3 regions of the Dendrosporobacter quercicolus genome follow, and region 2 is predicted to be linked to each of the others. Evidence: riboswitches for the same ligand, from Rfam matches in the RefSeq annotation. Region 2 holds a riboswitch; each other region holds the start of a gene.

Region 1 (4,811 bases), on a different contig from region 2:
GCTGCCCCAGCAGGCTTTCATCCGCTTTCAGTTCGGTTTTGCCAAGCACCGCCAATGGTTTCTTGCGGGCCTTCATCACACCCATCGCACTGGTATAACGGGGTTTATTGGCTTCACGGGCTACAGCCAGCAGAGCCGGCAGCTTAATGACATATTCGCCAACCGCATTATCCAGTTTGACTTTGGCCTGTATTTCCCGGTCGTTGTTGAAAGCGAATTCCTTTACATTCCACAAATGGGCGATACCCAGCCATTCGGCCAGCTGGGATGGCACCTGGGCCGTAGCGCCGTCGGCGCTCTCAGTGCCGGTAAAGACAAGATCGAACGCTCCGTTTTGCTTGATCCCTTGCGCCAGAGTATAGGAAGTCGCCAGCGTATCGGCGCCGGCAAACGCCCGGTCGGATAACAGCACAGCTTCGTCGGCTCCCATGGCCATTGCTTCATACAACTCGCTTTTGGCCTCAGGAGGAGCCATGCAAAATACCACTACTTTGCCGCCATACTTCTCTTTGACCTGCAGAGCCGCTTCCAGCGCACTTTTGTCCGCAGGATTGACAATGGTCGGAATCCCGGTCCGGGTAATTGTTTTGGTTCTCATATCAATCGTAATTTTATCGTAATCGTTGGGATCGGGTACCGATTTAATGCATACTGCAATATTTAACCCCACACTGTTGCCTCCTTTTTTGTTGCTGTTGATCAGCGTTTCAGCGTTTCAGCCGCAATGACGACTTTCAACACATCCGAAGTTGCCCCGGCGGTCGAACCGGCCAGTGCATCCCGCAAAAACCGCCCAACCGGATATTCATTAATTGCGCCATAGCCGCCCATCAAATCAATGGTACGCTTAGCCGACCGTATGGCCCCCTCGGTTGCCAGGTATTTGGACTGGGCAAACTCACCCGCACAAGGCAGCCCCTGGTCTTTCATCGCCGCCGCCCGGTAAGTCAGCAGCCAGGCCGTTTCATAATCCAGCTTGGTCTCCGCAATGGCAAACTGAATATTCATGAGCTTGTTGAGTGGTTTGCCATAAATAATCCGTTCATTGGAAAACTTGACCGACTCTTCCAGGCAGCCCCGCAGAATGCCTACATTGATGGCGCTCATTCCGGCCCGGCCCACTTCCTGAATAGTGGATAAAGCTATTTTGGGACCACTGCCCTCCTGCGCCAGCATTTGCTCAGGTCCAAGTGTAACATTGACACAGCTCACATCGCCGGTGTTTGACGACCGCAGCCCGATTTTGTGCTCAACCCGGCCCGAAGTATGGCCTGGTGTATCTTTATCAATCAAAAATGCCGTCATAACTGGCCGGCCTTTCTCATTTTTCCCGGTAATTACCGTCCACAGATCAATATCAGCCACAGCAGCATTGGTAATAAAACATTTTCGGCCATTCAGCACCCATTTGCCGTCCTTAAATTCGCCTGTTGACTTTTGCCCCATAAAATCCGAACCGCCGGTCGCCTCGGTTAATGACAAAGCGCCGATCTTTTTGCCGCTGGCCAGATCAGGCAAATATTTTTGTTTTTGCTCCTCTGTGCCAAAAAACAATATCCCGCCCATGCACAACTGATGCGCCATTACGCTGATCGCCAGGCCCGCCGAGTGCCTGCCCAATTCTTCCAGGCAAATTGACCGTTCAATAAATCCCAGACCGGCTCCGCCATATTCTTCAGGAACAAAAGTTCCGATAATGCCCATTTCACCCAAAAGCCCAAACAATTCGGTCGGACAATAATTCTGTTCGTCCCATTCATGAGCCTTGGGCGCTATTTCCGCCTCCACAAATTCCCTGATCACTTTGCGCAGCATTTCCTGTTCCTCAGTAAGTGTAAACAAACCCATATTCATATCCTTCCTTTCCTTTTGCTCAAAGCATAATTACTATTTTTCATTTACAGCTAGTTTTTCGCAAACAGATCAATCAGTGCTGCCGCCCGGCCTAGCGCTTCATCACCTCCTCAAAAACAAAATCCCTCTCCGCCGCTGGCGAAAAGGGACATTTTTATTACAGGAACCTCAAAATTCCCACGGCAAATAAGCCTGAAAATTTTGAATCTTTCCGGTAATCTCCTCCCCATCGCTCGCAGGTCAAACGGTGATTGTCGAACAGGCAGTTCTTCTGGCTTAGCTTCATCAAAACTCTGCGCCTTCCCGGATCTCTCCAGTGACGTTGTTGCAGATTCTTCAACTATACAGCGGCGGGACCGCGCCGGCTTTTCACCGGTCTTCTCTATTAAGCCCTAAAGGCACCTATTCCGAATGGTATAAAATTTTTTGCAAAAATGCTGCTATAACTTATCCCAAGCCAGTTTGCTGGCTTACAGATCAAACGGTAATTGTCCAACAGGAATTTGACCAAAATCTGTAACTCCCCCCGATTTCTCCGGTGTCGTTACTGCAGATTTTTAAGCCATGCGGGGGAAACGCACCGCCCTTCCCTATTAGCCTAAAATCGCCTGTCGCCGATATTATGAATTTTTTCACATAGCTGGCAATCTGCCCGGTTGCTAATCCGCCAGCTGCTGACTCAGATACTAGCGGTAATTGTCGAACAGACAATTTTTCTGGCGGCCTTTGGCCCCCGGATATCCATTGGCGAAGCGCGCTGGCTTTTCTACCTGTCTTCCCGCTTAAGCACGAAAGGATACCTATTCTGGACATTATGAAATTTTTCACAAAACACCTTACACGCTAAGTATTACACATCAAATCCTAATTTGTCAATATAAATAAGACAAATAATTTAAATTATTATAATATTTTTATTATTAAAATAATTAACCTTTTTTCGTCTGCTTTGCAACAAAACAGACGAAGCTGCATAAAGATTATTTTCGACATTATTCTTTAAAATACGGAAATGTGATATAGTAAATAAGACAATTATTGAGGCCATTTTTATACAAATATTGCCACAGTTAAGAAGGGGGAAAAATGAAGTTTCTTTGGTTAAAACTTGTAGTTTTCAGTCTTGCCTGGGCCTTGATATTGCCTCCTGCGTGGGCTAAAACCATCCTGTATGTACCACTGGATGACCGGCCGGTATCACTGGATTATGCGGCAGACACCGTCAAAGCGGTGGATTGGACAATTTTAACGCCGCCGGTTGATTATCTTGGCGGCCGCAACCGCAATGGCAATCCTGAGCGGTTATGGGAGTGGGTACAAGCCAATGCCGCCTCGGCGGATGCCTTAGTATTGTCAAATGACGCATTGTTGTATGGCAGTCTGGTGGATTCCCGCATACACAGCTTTAGCCGCCTCGAGCTCGGCTGGCGCTTACAAAATTACAACACCTTGCGTAAGGCATATCCCGACATGCCTATTTATGTTTTCAGTACGCTGATGCGATCGCCGCAAACCGATTCGGCAGTTGTCGAACCGCTTTATTATGAGCATTACGGCCGGGAAATTTTCCAGCTGACAGCCTTAAGAGACAAAGGGGAAATTCAGGCCTTGACGCCGGTTGAACGGACAACCATGGCCACACTGGAAGCAGCCATTCCGACGGAATATCTGGCCGACTGGCTGGAACGCAGAGAAAAGAATTTCCAGCTTAATACCCGGCTCGTAGATTTGGCCCGCAACGGTTTGTTTGATTATCTCATTATTGGCCGGGACGACACCGCCCCTTTTTCCCAGTCTCACCGTGAAGCCCGCTGGCTTACCAAGTTTACCCGCGGACTGGCGGACAACCAATATCTGGCTTTCCCCGGAGCCGACCAACTGGGCATCCTTCTGCTAGCCAGGGCTTATAACGAGCTTACCGGGCAAAAACCGGCGGTGGCCGTTCATTATACCCTTGGCAAAGGCGGAGCAACAACTGCCGGTTATGAAGACCAGCCAATTGACCAAACCATTCGCGACCATATCCTGGCTGCCGGCGGCAGGCCGGCGGACAAATCAGCCGCTCCTGATTTAATCCTGGCCGTCAACACTCCATTAAACGGCAAGACAGCCGAAGCTGAAGTATTTGAAAACTTTGCAATGGATAACCTATACACCCGCCAATTTGCCGCTGATATCGGCGAGTGGTTAAACCAGGGCATTCCGGTGGCGGTTGCCGATATTGCCTTTGACAACGGGTCTGACAACTCCTTATTAAACGCCTTTCACCAGCAGCATTTGCTGGACCGGCTTAGCGCTTATTCCGGCTGGAATACGGCCAGTAATACCATGGGCTACAGTGTGGCGCAGGGCATGCTGGCCCGCGGCATGAATGCAAAAACGCGCCAGCTGCTGCTGGCAATCCGCTACCTCGACGACTGGGCCTATCAGGCTAATATCAGAAAAGACCTTTACCGGAATAGGATCGTCCCAAACTATGCCAACCCCGAATACATCGCCTACCTGGAGCCTGAGCTGCTGCCAGAGCTCAACGAGCGCCTGCAAAAGTTTACCCGGCAATACCTCTGGCTGGATCCTGTTGCCGTTCAGGCAGTCTTCCCCTGGCACCGGATGTTTGAAATCACCGTAGAAATCAAACCACCTGTAGGAACAATCCCCACAAAGGAAAGTCGTTTTCAATTGCCGGCCGAGTGCGCCAGCCATGAAACGCCGGATTTCCACCGGATGGAAAATCGCAGCATTACCCATGATTTTCAGAACTTGTACTGCGACAATCTTGAAACTGCGGGCTGATGGCGGACGAATTCCCGCAAGACAAGGCCGCGGAATCGAGGCATACCGGCGTATGCCAACTGGCGGCGCTTACGGAAACCGGCCGTAGCTGAACTTCAGGGTGGTGCAGTACTGGAGCGGCAGCCTTAACGGTATATTATACGCAACGTTCTGCCAAATTATAC
Region 2 (4,811 bases):
ACCAGCGTCCGCGGCAAACGAATATTCCAGATCACCTGGCTTTGAGCGTCACCAGCCGTTGACCACATAATACGCCAGACCTGTTCAGGCGCAATCGCCAGGGCCCCTTTGGCCAGGCTTATCACAATGCCGCCAACGGCCATCAGCGCAAACACGGTCAAAACCAACAGCCGCCAGGCTGTCCTGTTTATAGAAATCCCCAGCAAGCGCCGGACGGCGCTGTCCTGTTTACTGTCCATCGGCAAAAGCCTCAGGATAAGCAAGTCTGGCCATATATTCCACAGCCTGAGGATACTTTAGCCCCGGGTTAAGCAAAAACAACTCCTGCGGCAGAAAAAACACCTGTTTATTTTGCACGGCGGCTAAGGCAGACCAGGCCGGGTTACTTTCCACATCAGCTTTCATCCGTTTTTCAATATCCTCAGCCTGGCCCATGGTAACCACAAAAATCATATCAGGATCCGCTTCAACCAGCTTTTCCAAACTGTAAGGAGTAGCGTCGGGATCACTTTCCAACGGACGGCTGCCGGTTGCTACATTGCGCAAACGCAGTTGCTGCGCAATGCTGCCGGCAATACTGTTTTCCAGTTCAACTGTTACGTTTTTGGCGGTAGCATGTAAAATAGCCACTTTAACCGCTCTTTCCGGCACTTTGTCCAGCAACGCCGCCCGCTGCTCCTCAAGCTGGCCGGCAAGCGCCTCCCCCTTGCCGCCGCTTCCGGCAATCCTGCCGAATAATTTTAATTTATCGACAACATCTTGATACGTACGCATTCTTACCATCATAACCGGGATCTGATTACTTTCCAGAATTGGCAGCAGTTTCTCATGAATACCCTGATAAGCAATGACCAGGTCAGGCTGCAAAGCGACTACTTTTTCAATATTAATATTATAAACATAACCGATTTCCTCAGCGCTCTGGGCAGCAGCCGGGATTTCACCGGTCTTGGAGCTGGGCCGGCCAATAACCTTGCCGTCAACCGCAGACAGTAAATCTAAAAATGACGCCGACAACACAATGATTTTTTCCGGTTGCCGCGGTAACGCCACTGCCCGCCCGACATCATCCGTCAGCGAAAGAAAAGGCGGGGAGGCTGTCCTATTGCCGCCCGTTTCCGGCGCCGGACTGCGTCCGCATCCCGTCAATACCGCCGCCAGCGCCAAGCCGACCACCAGCAGTTTGGTAAATTTCGTAACCAGCACTTCAGCCACCTCGATTTTCCGTCATTCCCGCCGCACGGTATTAGTACCTTGTCAGCCTTAAAACGGTAGAATAATGGCGAGGCTATTTTTCGCAAGACAAGGCGGAGGAGGGAGGCATACCGGGAGTATGCCGACCGACGACAACGAAGGCTTGCGGAAAATAGACCGTCAGTATTCACTGCATTAGGCCTGGCTAGATCCGCCGGGCTAGAATAGTGGAGAGATAATTTATTTTTTTATCGCCGGCCGTGTGCAGTTCATGCACCACTTCTTCGCCCGGCAAACCGCACCGGCTGATCATCACCGCGTTGTCGGCCAGTTGGTGACGCTTAAGCTTTGCCACCACATCCTGATAGTTTTTATAAACCTTCATTAATACAACATTATCAGACAGCGCCAAAGCTTTATCCAGCTTATCCTGTTCTATTGTCGCCGGAATAATGCTTAGAATGTTGTTTCCCTCTACCAGCGGATAGCCCAGCTTGCTGCCAATTGCGCAAAAAGCGGTGATACCCGGTATGGTTTCAATCGGATAGCCGGAGTCTCCCAGCAGGCGGAACACATAGATATAGGTACTATAAAACATCGGATCGCCTAAAGTTAAAAAAACCACTTTTTTCCCCGCGGCCAACAGCGTTAAAATCGTCTGTTTGTTGCTTGCCCAGGCTTCGGTTAAAATTTCGGTGTCGGAGACCATCGGGAAAACCTGTGTCAGAATTTCCACATCCGGTTTCAGATAGGGGCTGGCAATCGTTAAAGCCACACTCCCCTCTTTCTTTTCGGTTTTGGGAGCAATAATCACATCTGCCGCTTCAATTGCCTTAATTGCTTTGACTGTTAAAAGTTCCGGATCGCCCGGACCTACACCAACACCATAAAAAACTCCTGACATAAATACCTCCTAATAACAAAGCCGCTGGCGCGAATTTGGTTTTGCTAGCCAAATGGTTAAAAAAACCAAAATTAAGTATACCATATAAAAAGACAAAAAACCCTAGGCAGTCCTGAAAAAATTTCAGGGCTGCCTCAGGCTTAACTGCTGATCAATTATTTTTTCGAACCATGATGAGCCTTTTGGTAATTTCCATACACAGCATCCCGTACATGCTGAACGTAAATATCCTGAAAGGCCGCATTCTCCCCTAAGCCGTGAACATAAACGCTCACTTGATAACCGTCGGCAAGCAGGATATTTTTCCAGGAATCTTCCTCATCCCCGGCCATATCGTTATTGGCATGATCGCCGGCCACCACCATGAGGGGCATTAAAATTACTCTTTTGACGCCTCTCTCTTTCAAACTGGCTTGTACATCTTCAATGGTCGGTCCGGTAGGCTCAACAACCCCGATAACCGCATTGGCCCCGGCAGCGTCAAGCTGTTCCTGCAGGCGGCTGTAAACAGGGTTTACATGATTCGGCGAGCCATGCCCCATAAATACTACCGCGCGGTCAGCCAGCTGCAGTACCGGCAGCTGAGTTTTTAAGGCTTTTGCGGCAATCGCATAATCATTGGGCGTCCCGTGAGCGCCGGTAAAAGTCACCGCCGGACGACCGACGACAAGTTTATCAAACGCATGGGCATACTGATGCACCACCGCAACGATCTTATTGTCATATTCCTCACCGGGAGTGAACAGGGTGGGTTGAACGACAACCTCTTTATAGCCTTCCTGCCGGAGCTTTTCCAACGCCTGCTCAAGGCTGTCAACGTAAATACCGCGTTCAGCCAGACGTTTCATCACAATTTTGGAAGTAAATGCCCGGCGTACTTCATAGTCGGGAAAGCCGGTCTTAATTTTGTTTTCCACGCTTTCAATACTGTCCCTGCGCTGATCGTCAAAGGTTGTCCCGAAACTGGTCACAACAATCGCCTTTTTGGACGCCGCCTCAACTGCAGTTGCGCTGATTGCGCCAAAACCAAATACCACAGCGCAAAGCAAGGCAATACTTAAACTAAATCTCATTAAATTTTTCATTGCTTGTCCTCGTCCTTTCCAAATGAATAGCCTATCCGGTTTAGAAACAATTCCATTTATCGCCGCTGACTGCGCATCTCCTTTCCCGGCCGTTTTATATTAAATTGAGAATTGAAAAAGGGAAGTCCTGTAAGCATACAGGACGGCGTTGCGTTCCCAGGCGCAACCAAAACATTCTACCTTATGAGCAATGAAAACTCTCCACGCAAGATACGCTTAGAGTGTAAAAAAACCTCCCTGACGGGAGGTTTTTTGACCAAAATTGAATATCAATAAAAAACCTGGCTATAAAAAGGCAGCCAGGAAGATGATAAACACAATTGTGCAAAATCCCCTTCCCCATCGCTCGTGAGTATAACGGTGATTGACATATAGGCAGTTCTCCTGGCTCTGGATCATTGCTTCCCCAAACCTTCCCAAGATGATCATCTCAGTGGCATTTATTGGGTTTGCTCTCCATTACAGTGGCGGGACCGCGCCGGCATTACACCGGACTTCCCTATTAAGCCCCTTAGGGCACCTATACCGCGTATTCAGTTAAATGAGGATATTCAGTAAGCTAATCATAGCATTTGTAGTTTGAATAGTCAAACATTTTTTCGCAGCCGCCATTGGGGCGGGCAGGGGAAACATAACCGCCCGCTTATGCGGCGGAAAAGCCTTTTGCGCGCAGCAAAAATTGCCGCCGGCGGTAACACTCGCCAAGGACTCATCATAGCATACAAAAGACAGGTAACATTCGCTAAAACTACAGCTAACCTGGCCAAAGCCCGTTACTATACAACAGCAATTTTTTTTCACGTTATTGTTGCCTGGAGCTAATAGCAATAGGAGGTTCTGCCAAGTGAATGCAAAGCACCCCATTGCCTTATCAGCCCTAACCGCAGGCGAGTCGTGCCGGGTTGCAGCCATAGAGCTTCACGGACTGTTAAGACGAAGAATTCTGGATATGGGCATGGTGCCCGGTACAGCCGTAGAATGTATCCGCCGCAGCCCTTCGGGCGATCCAATCGCGTTTAAGGTGCGGGATTCGGTGATTGCCTTGCGGCATGAAGACGCCACTCAAATTAAGGTATACCTTGTCCAACAGGAGGGATTGCAATGAGCATCTGCCCAGCCAGCCGCCAACGGGTTTTGCGCGAGCATTTCGGAATTCTCCCGGCGGAAGGCCAGTTGGTTGTGGCCTTGGCCGGTAATCCGAATGTCGGCAAAAGCACTGTTTTCAACGCGCTTACCGGCCTGCGCCAGCATACCGGCAACTGGCCGGGTAAAACCGTCGATAACGCCCAGGGAACGTTTACCTACCGGAATCAGGACTTTTTGCTGGTTGACCTGCCGGGAACATACTCGATTCTGGCTCATACGGTGGAAGAAGAAGTAGCCCGGGATTTCATCTGCTTCGGCCAGCCGGATGTAACGCTGGTTATCCTGGATGCCACCTGCCTTGAGCGCAATTTGAATTTAGCTTTGCAGGTGATGGAAATCACGCCAAACGTAGTTGTGTGTGTAAACTTAATTGATGAAGCCAAAAAGAAAAACATTCAGGTCGATATCGCCGCCCTGGAGCAGGAGCTGGGCGTACCGGTAATAGCTGCGGCGGCCCGCAGCAAAGAAGGCTTGGATGATTT
Region 3 (4,811 bases), on a different contig from region 2:
CGCTTTATTGCCGGTATTGGCAATGTTTATTCAAATGAAATACTGTTTTGCAGTCGCTTATTGCCTACCCGGAAGGCCGCCGGGCTGTCCGGCCAGGAAAAAACGGAGCTTTTTGGCTGCATGAAGGCTTTGCTGCAGCAGGCAGTGGAGCTGGGCGGGGTTTATGAGAAAAAATTTTCGTCAGATGACGGGCTGACCGGCGGATTTCAGCCGTTTCTGCAAGTGGCCTACCGTACCGGCCAGCCCTGTAATGTTTGCGGCGCAGCTATTGAGACCAGCCGGGTAGGCGGGCGGAATGCTTTTTATTGTCCGGTTTGCCAGCAATAAGCGGATTGCAAAAAAAGTAATTAGACTATTGCGTTAACGGAAGATCTGTGTTATTATCTAATCAAGCACAATCCTTATAGCGACTTAGTATTGGTAATGCAACAGGCAAGGAATTTAGTTCCGGGTTATTTTGCACGAAGATTCAGGGGTCTGTCAAGGTAGTGTTTTTTGTTTTTCGTTTTTTAGGTCAAACCTTTTTAGTGTAGTGTAAATTAGATGATTAAATAAGTTGGTGCCGTCCCGTATGAATTTGCGATCAAGTCATGTTTGGCAAGATGTTGTTTTAAGTGTGTCATGGTTCAAATGCTATAAGGATGTGCTGATTTAACAAAGGGAGAAGGCGAAAGCCTTCTCCCTTTTGCAGTTTGCAACCAATTTTTGCGGAAAAAACATTCCCTCTCAGCGTCAATGTCTGATACAATAGATACCGGGATTTATCCGGCGGGCAGGGCGCTGAATGCAGGATGAATCCGGCTAAACCTGACAAGGTAAATCCGGTTTAAAGTCAGGTCACTATATTGGTAGAGGGGCGCAATTGATGTTCGACGTAGCCAAAGCTAAAATGGAACAGTTGGTTATCCACAAAGTAGGCAATAAGTTAAAAGACGAGGGAATTGTCATATCTCCGGCAGTTTGCCGGCTGGCGGACGGCGATGTCGAAGAATTGCTGTTGAAATATTTTCTATCTTCGTTTAGGGAAAAGCTATTGTATAAGTTTTTTCATGACACGGATATCCATTTAAACGAAATTTACATGTATGCCGCTCAGGCCTTTATTCATCCGGCTGACTTTTATCAGCAGTCGGTTAATATATTACGGCATCTTTATGAAAAATCATCGCATCCCCAGATAAAAGGCGGCGAGTTTTATGCGGCTTATTTTTCCAACTGTATTGTTGATGAGCAGGCCGTGGAGGCTATTGGCCTATTTAAAACCGAACGCAAGGAACACTATTTAAAAATTGCCAATAGCTGCAATGAGTTTCGGGTTGGCGCCGACGTAGGCATCAATATCAGAAAACTGGACAAAGGCTGCATTATTTTCAATACCGAATCGGTTGACGGTTTTAGAGTAGCAATTGTGGATAATGTCAATAAAGGCGGCAATAATGAGGCTTTGTACTGGAAAGAGGAGTTTTTGCGGCTGACTGATGTGCAAAATTCGTATTTCCATACGAAAAATTGTCTGGCTATGTGCCAGGAGTTTGCCGAGACAATCTATGGACCGGTGTATCAGGCCGATAAAAAAGATCAGGTAGTATTTATGAATGAGGCAATTACATATTTTAACTGCAATAACGAGTTTCATCTGGATGACTTTGCCCGTGACGTACTCAAAGCGCCGGAGCTTGTTGAGCAATTTAAAGAGCATAAAGAACTGTATGAACTGAATCAGGGGGTACCCCAGGCCGCCGAATTCAGTATCTCCGGACCAGCGGTGAAAACTGCCAGACGAAAGTTCAATAACCTGATTAAGCTGGATACCGGGATTGAGATAAAAATCAAAGCAGCCGCAAATGAAACCGGTAACATCGAATATATTGAACGGGGTAATGACGAAGCAAAAGGGATGAATTTTTACAAAATATATTTCAATAGCGAAGAATAATGTGCCGGGGGGACGGGGTTGTTGACACAAAATTATTTTGCAATGCGCATACTCGCCCACTGCAATAGGAGGTAGTGAAATGGTGCATCACAGCCACGCTCATGGAGGCTCGGCCCCTGGGAGGAACAATCGTGTCGCTCTGACTGTTTCTTTAATTATTACCGCAGGCATTATGATTCTCGAATTTGTTGGGGGGTTATTTACCAACAGCCTTGCTTTACTCTCAGATGCCGGCCATATGCTCAGTGACGCTACATCGCTGGCTTTGAGCCTGTTTGCAACTGTTTTGGCGCTTAGGCCCCCCTCACCCAAAAAAACTTACGGCTTTTACCGTTTTGAGATCCTGGCTGCTTTTTTAAACGGAGTCACTTTATTCATTATCGCCGGTGTTATTGTTTGGGAAGCCTATGAACGAGTTTTTGCACCGCCGGCAATCAATAGTCTCTACATGATAGCAATTGCCGGGGTTGGCTTGCTTGCGAACCTGGCCAGTGCGATTGTTTTGAAAAAAAAGGGTAATATGGAAGAAAGCATTAATCTTCGCAGCGCTTATTTGCATATTCTTGGGGACGCACTTGGTTCTGTCGGGGCAATTACGGCAGGTCTTTTGATGTATTTCTTTTCATGGTATACGGCTGACCCTGTTATCAGCGTGGTTGTGGCGCTGCTAATTTTACGCAGCGCCTGGAGCGTGATCAATGAATCGGTGAATATTCTGCTTGAAGGGACGCCTCCTACCGTTAATTTTGATGAGGTAACCGAGGCTTTGCGTACAATTGACGGGGTCAAGGATATTCATGATCTGCATATCTGGACGATAACTTCCGGGCGCGATTCTGTGACTTGTCATCTTTTAATTGAGGCGGATAGAAATCCTGAGGTTATTTTGCAGGAAGCAATTGCAATCATTAAGGACAAATTTCAAATCAGTCATACAACAATACAGATCGAGACGGTTAACTTTAATCATGAAACCTGTCTGCCGTAAGCCCTTTTGGCGAAGCTGCGTAAACTCGATGTTGCAGAAGTAGCCCATAGCCTCTCTGCTTGATACAGTAAAATAGCCTGGATTGAGTACTTACAACATTAGCGCCAATAATATCGGGAGATATCTTGACAATTGATTAGCCGGTGTGTAATATTTAGTGTATAAATGAAAAATTTCATATTTCTGGAATAGGTGCCCTTTGGGGCTTAATAGGGAAGCCGGTGAAAGGCCGGCGCGGTCCCGCCGCTGTATAGCAAAGGAGCCTGCAAAATGCCACTGGAGAGATCCGGGAAGGCGCAGAACTCGATGAAGCTGAGTCAGAAGAACTGCCTGTTCGACAATCACCGTTTGACCTGCGAGCGATGGGGAGGAGATTACCGGAAATTTTCAAGTTTTCAGGCTTATTAGCTATGAGAAGATTGGCTTCCTGTAATAGATAACCCTTTCGCCAGCCACTGGTGGAAGGGTTTTTTGTGGCTGAACCGACAACAAAATAATGTTTGGAATAGGTGCCCTTAGGGCTTAATAGGGAAGACCGGTGAAAAGCCGGCGCGGTCCCGCCGCTGTATAGCAGAGACGCCTGCAAAATGCCACTGGAGAGATTCGGGAAGGCGCAGAACTCGATGAAGCTGAGTCAGAAGAACTGCCTGTTCGACAATCACCGTTTGACCTGCGAGCGATGGGGAGGAGATTACCGGAGTAATCAAATGTTATGGTTGTTTTGCCAATGACTTTGATCTTTCCTGTAATAACAGCCCTTCTGCCTAGTGCAGCAAGGGTTTTTTCCGTCAGGTGACCATGCAGATTGACCGTAGAAGTCGGCGGGGGTATTTCAGATCATGTGCTGGCAGAAAGGGGGGCGAATATGGACTTTAAATTAAATGAATATCAAAGAATGCTGCAACAGGCAATTAGAAAATTTTCAGCCGATAAAATAGCGCCGGCTGCCGACGAACGCTATGTGAGCGAACGGTTGGATCGTGAAACGTATGATGAACTGGGGGCGCTGGGGCTGCCGGGAATTTGTTTTCCGGCCGCATTTAGCGGAGCGGATGATAAATACAGCAGCTTTATTCTGGCTGTAGAGGAACTGGCTAAGGTGGACGATAATTTGAGCGCTGCGCTATCGGCTTCGGTGCTGCTTTGTCAATGGTCGATTAACCGGTATGGCACTGAATCCCAAAAACAAAAATATCTGAAACCGCTGGTTGAAGGCTGGCAGTTAGGGGCTTTTGGGTTAACTGAGGGTAGACGGGGTTCTGATATTGCAGAGCTGGAAACGGTGGCGGTCCGTCAAGGCGATTACTATCTGATCAACGGCAGTAAAAGCTTTATTACGAATGGCGGTGAAGCAGAAACTTATGTGGTTTTTGCTATCACTGATAAAAGTAAAGGATCGAAAGGCATTAGCGCGTTTATTTTGACCAAAGGTCTGCAAGGGTTCTCTTTCAGTTCAGCGGAAAGGCTGCCGGGATGCGGCGTAGCATTAACCAGAGATCTGATTTTCCGGGGTGCCAGAGTTCCTGTGGAGAATTTACTGGGTAAAGAAGGTGAGGGACTGAAAATTGCCCTAGCAGCGTTGGAAGCCGGGCAGCTCAGCGTTACCGCTCAGATTGTCGGCATCGGGCAGACGGTTTTTGATAAAGCGATGCAATATGTAAAAGAAAGGATGCCGTTCCGCCAGTCTGTAGCCGAAAATCAAAAGGTTCTCCTGCTGTTGGCCAGTATGGAGGCAAAACTGAATGCGGCCAGGCTGATCACTTATCAGGCCGCCTATGTCCGGGATATGAATTCCGGTTATAGGAAGGAAGCGGCGATTGCGCAAAATTATGCTTTGTCTATGGCAGTGGCGGTCATTACTGGTTTTTTGCAGATTGCCGGCAGGTA

What was found. Region 2 has a riboswitch for cobalamin ahead of BLR06_RS07805 (sirohydrochlorin cobaltochelatase). Riboswitches for the same ligand answer to the same signal wherever they lie in the genome.
Region 1: linked by a shared signal. The riboswitch ahead of BLR06_RS18145 (acyl-CoA dehydrogenase family protein) and the one ahead of BLR06_RS07805 (sirohydrochlorin cobaltochelatase) in region 2 are both predicted to bind cobalamin.
Region 3: linked by a shared signal. The riboswitch ahead of BLR06_RS10370 (acyl-CoA dehydrogenase family protein) and the one ahead of BLR06_RS07805 (sirohydrochlorin cobaltochelatase) in region 2 are both predicted to bind cobalamin.

Annotation. Positions count from the first base shown of each region.
Region 1 covers NZ_FNHB01000016.1:4,800-9,610, reverse strand. The annotation lists gene BLR06_RS18150 (electron transfer flavoprotein subunit beta/FixA family protein) at 1-670, opposite strand, end outside; gene BLR06_RS18145 (acyl-CoA dehydrogenase family protein) at 700-1,848, opposite strand; cobalamin riboswitch at 2,099-2,275, opposite strand; gene BLR06_RS18140 (DUF4127 family protein) at 2,941-4,647, shown strand.
Region 2 covers NZ_FNHB01000002.1:377,160-381,970, reverse strand. The annotation lists gene BLR06_RS07820 (FecCD family ABC transporter permease) at 1-143, opposite strand, end outside; gene BLR06_RS07815 (ABC transporter substrate-binding protein) at 229-1,206, opposite strand; gene cobI (precorrin-2 C(20)-methyltransferase) at 1,400-2,098, opposite strand; gene BLR06_RS07805 (sirohydrochlorin cobaltochelatase) at 2,254-3,183, opposite strand; cobalamin riboswitch at 3,541-3,722, opposite strand; gene BLR06_RS07795 (FeoA family protein) at 4,028-4,288, shown strand; gene BLR06_RS07790 (FeoB small GTPase domain-containing protein) at 4,285-4,811, shown strand, end outside.
Region 3 covers NZ_FNHB01000004.1:230,890-235,700, reverse strand. The annotation lists gene mutM (bifunctional DNA-formamidopyrimidine glycosylase/DNA-(apurinic or apyrimidinic site) lyase) at 1-327, shown strand, start outside; gene BLR06_RS10380 (nucleoid-associated protein) at 866-1,936, shown strand; gene BLR06_RS10375 (cation diffusion facilitator family transporter) at 2,016-2,924, shown strand; cobalamin riboswitch at 3,098-3,272, shown strand; cobalamin riboswitch at 3,415-3,589, shown strand; gene BLR06_RS10370 (acyl-CoA dehydrogenase family protein) at 3,790-4,811, shown strand, end outside.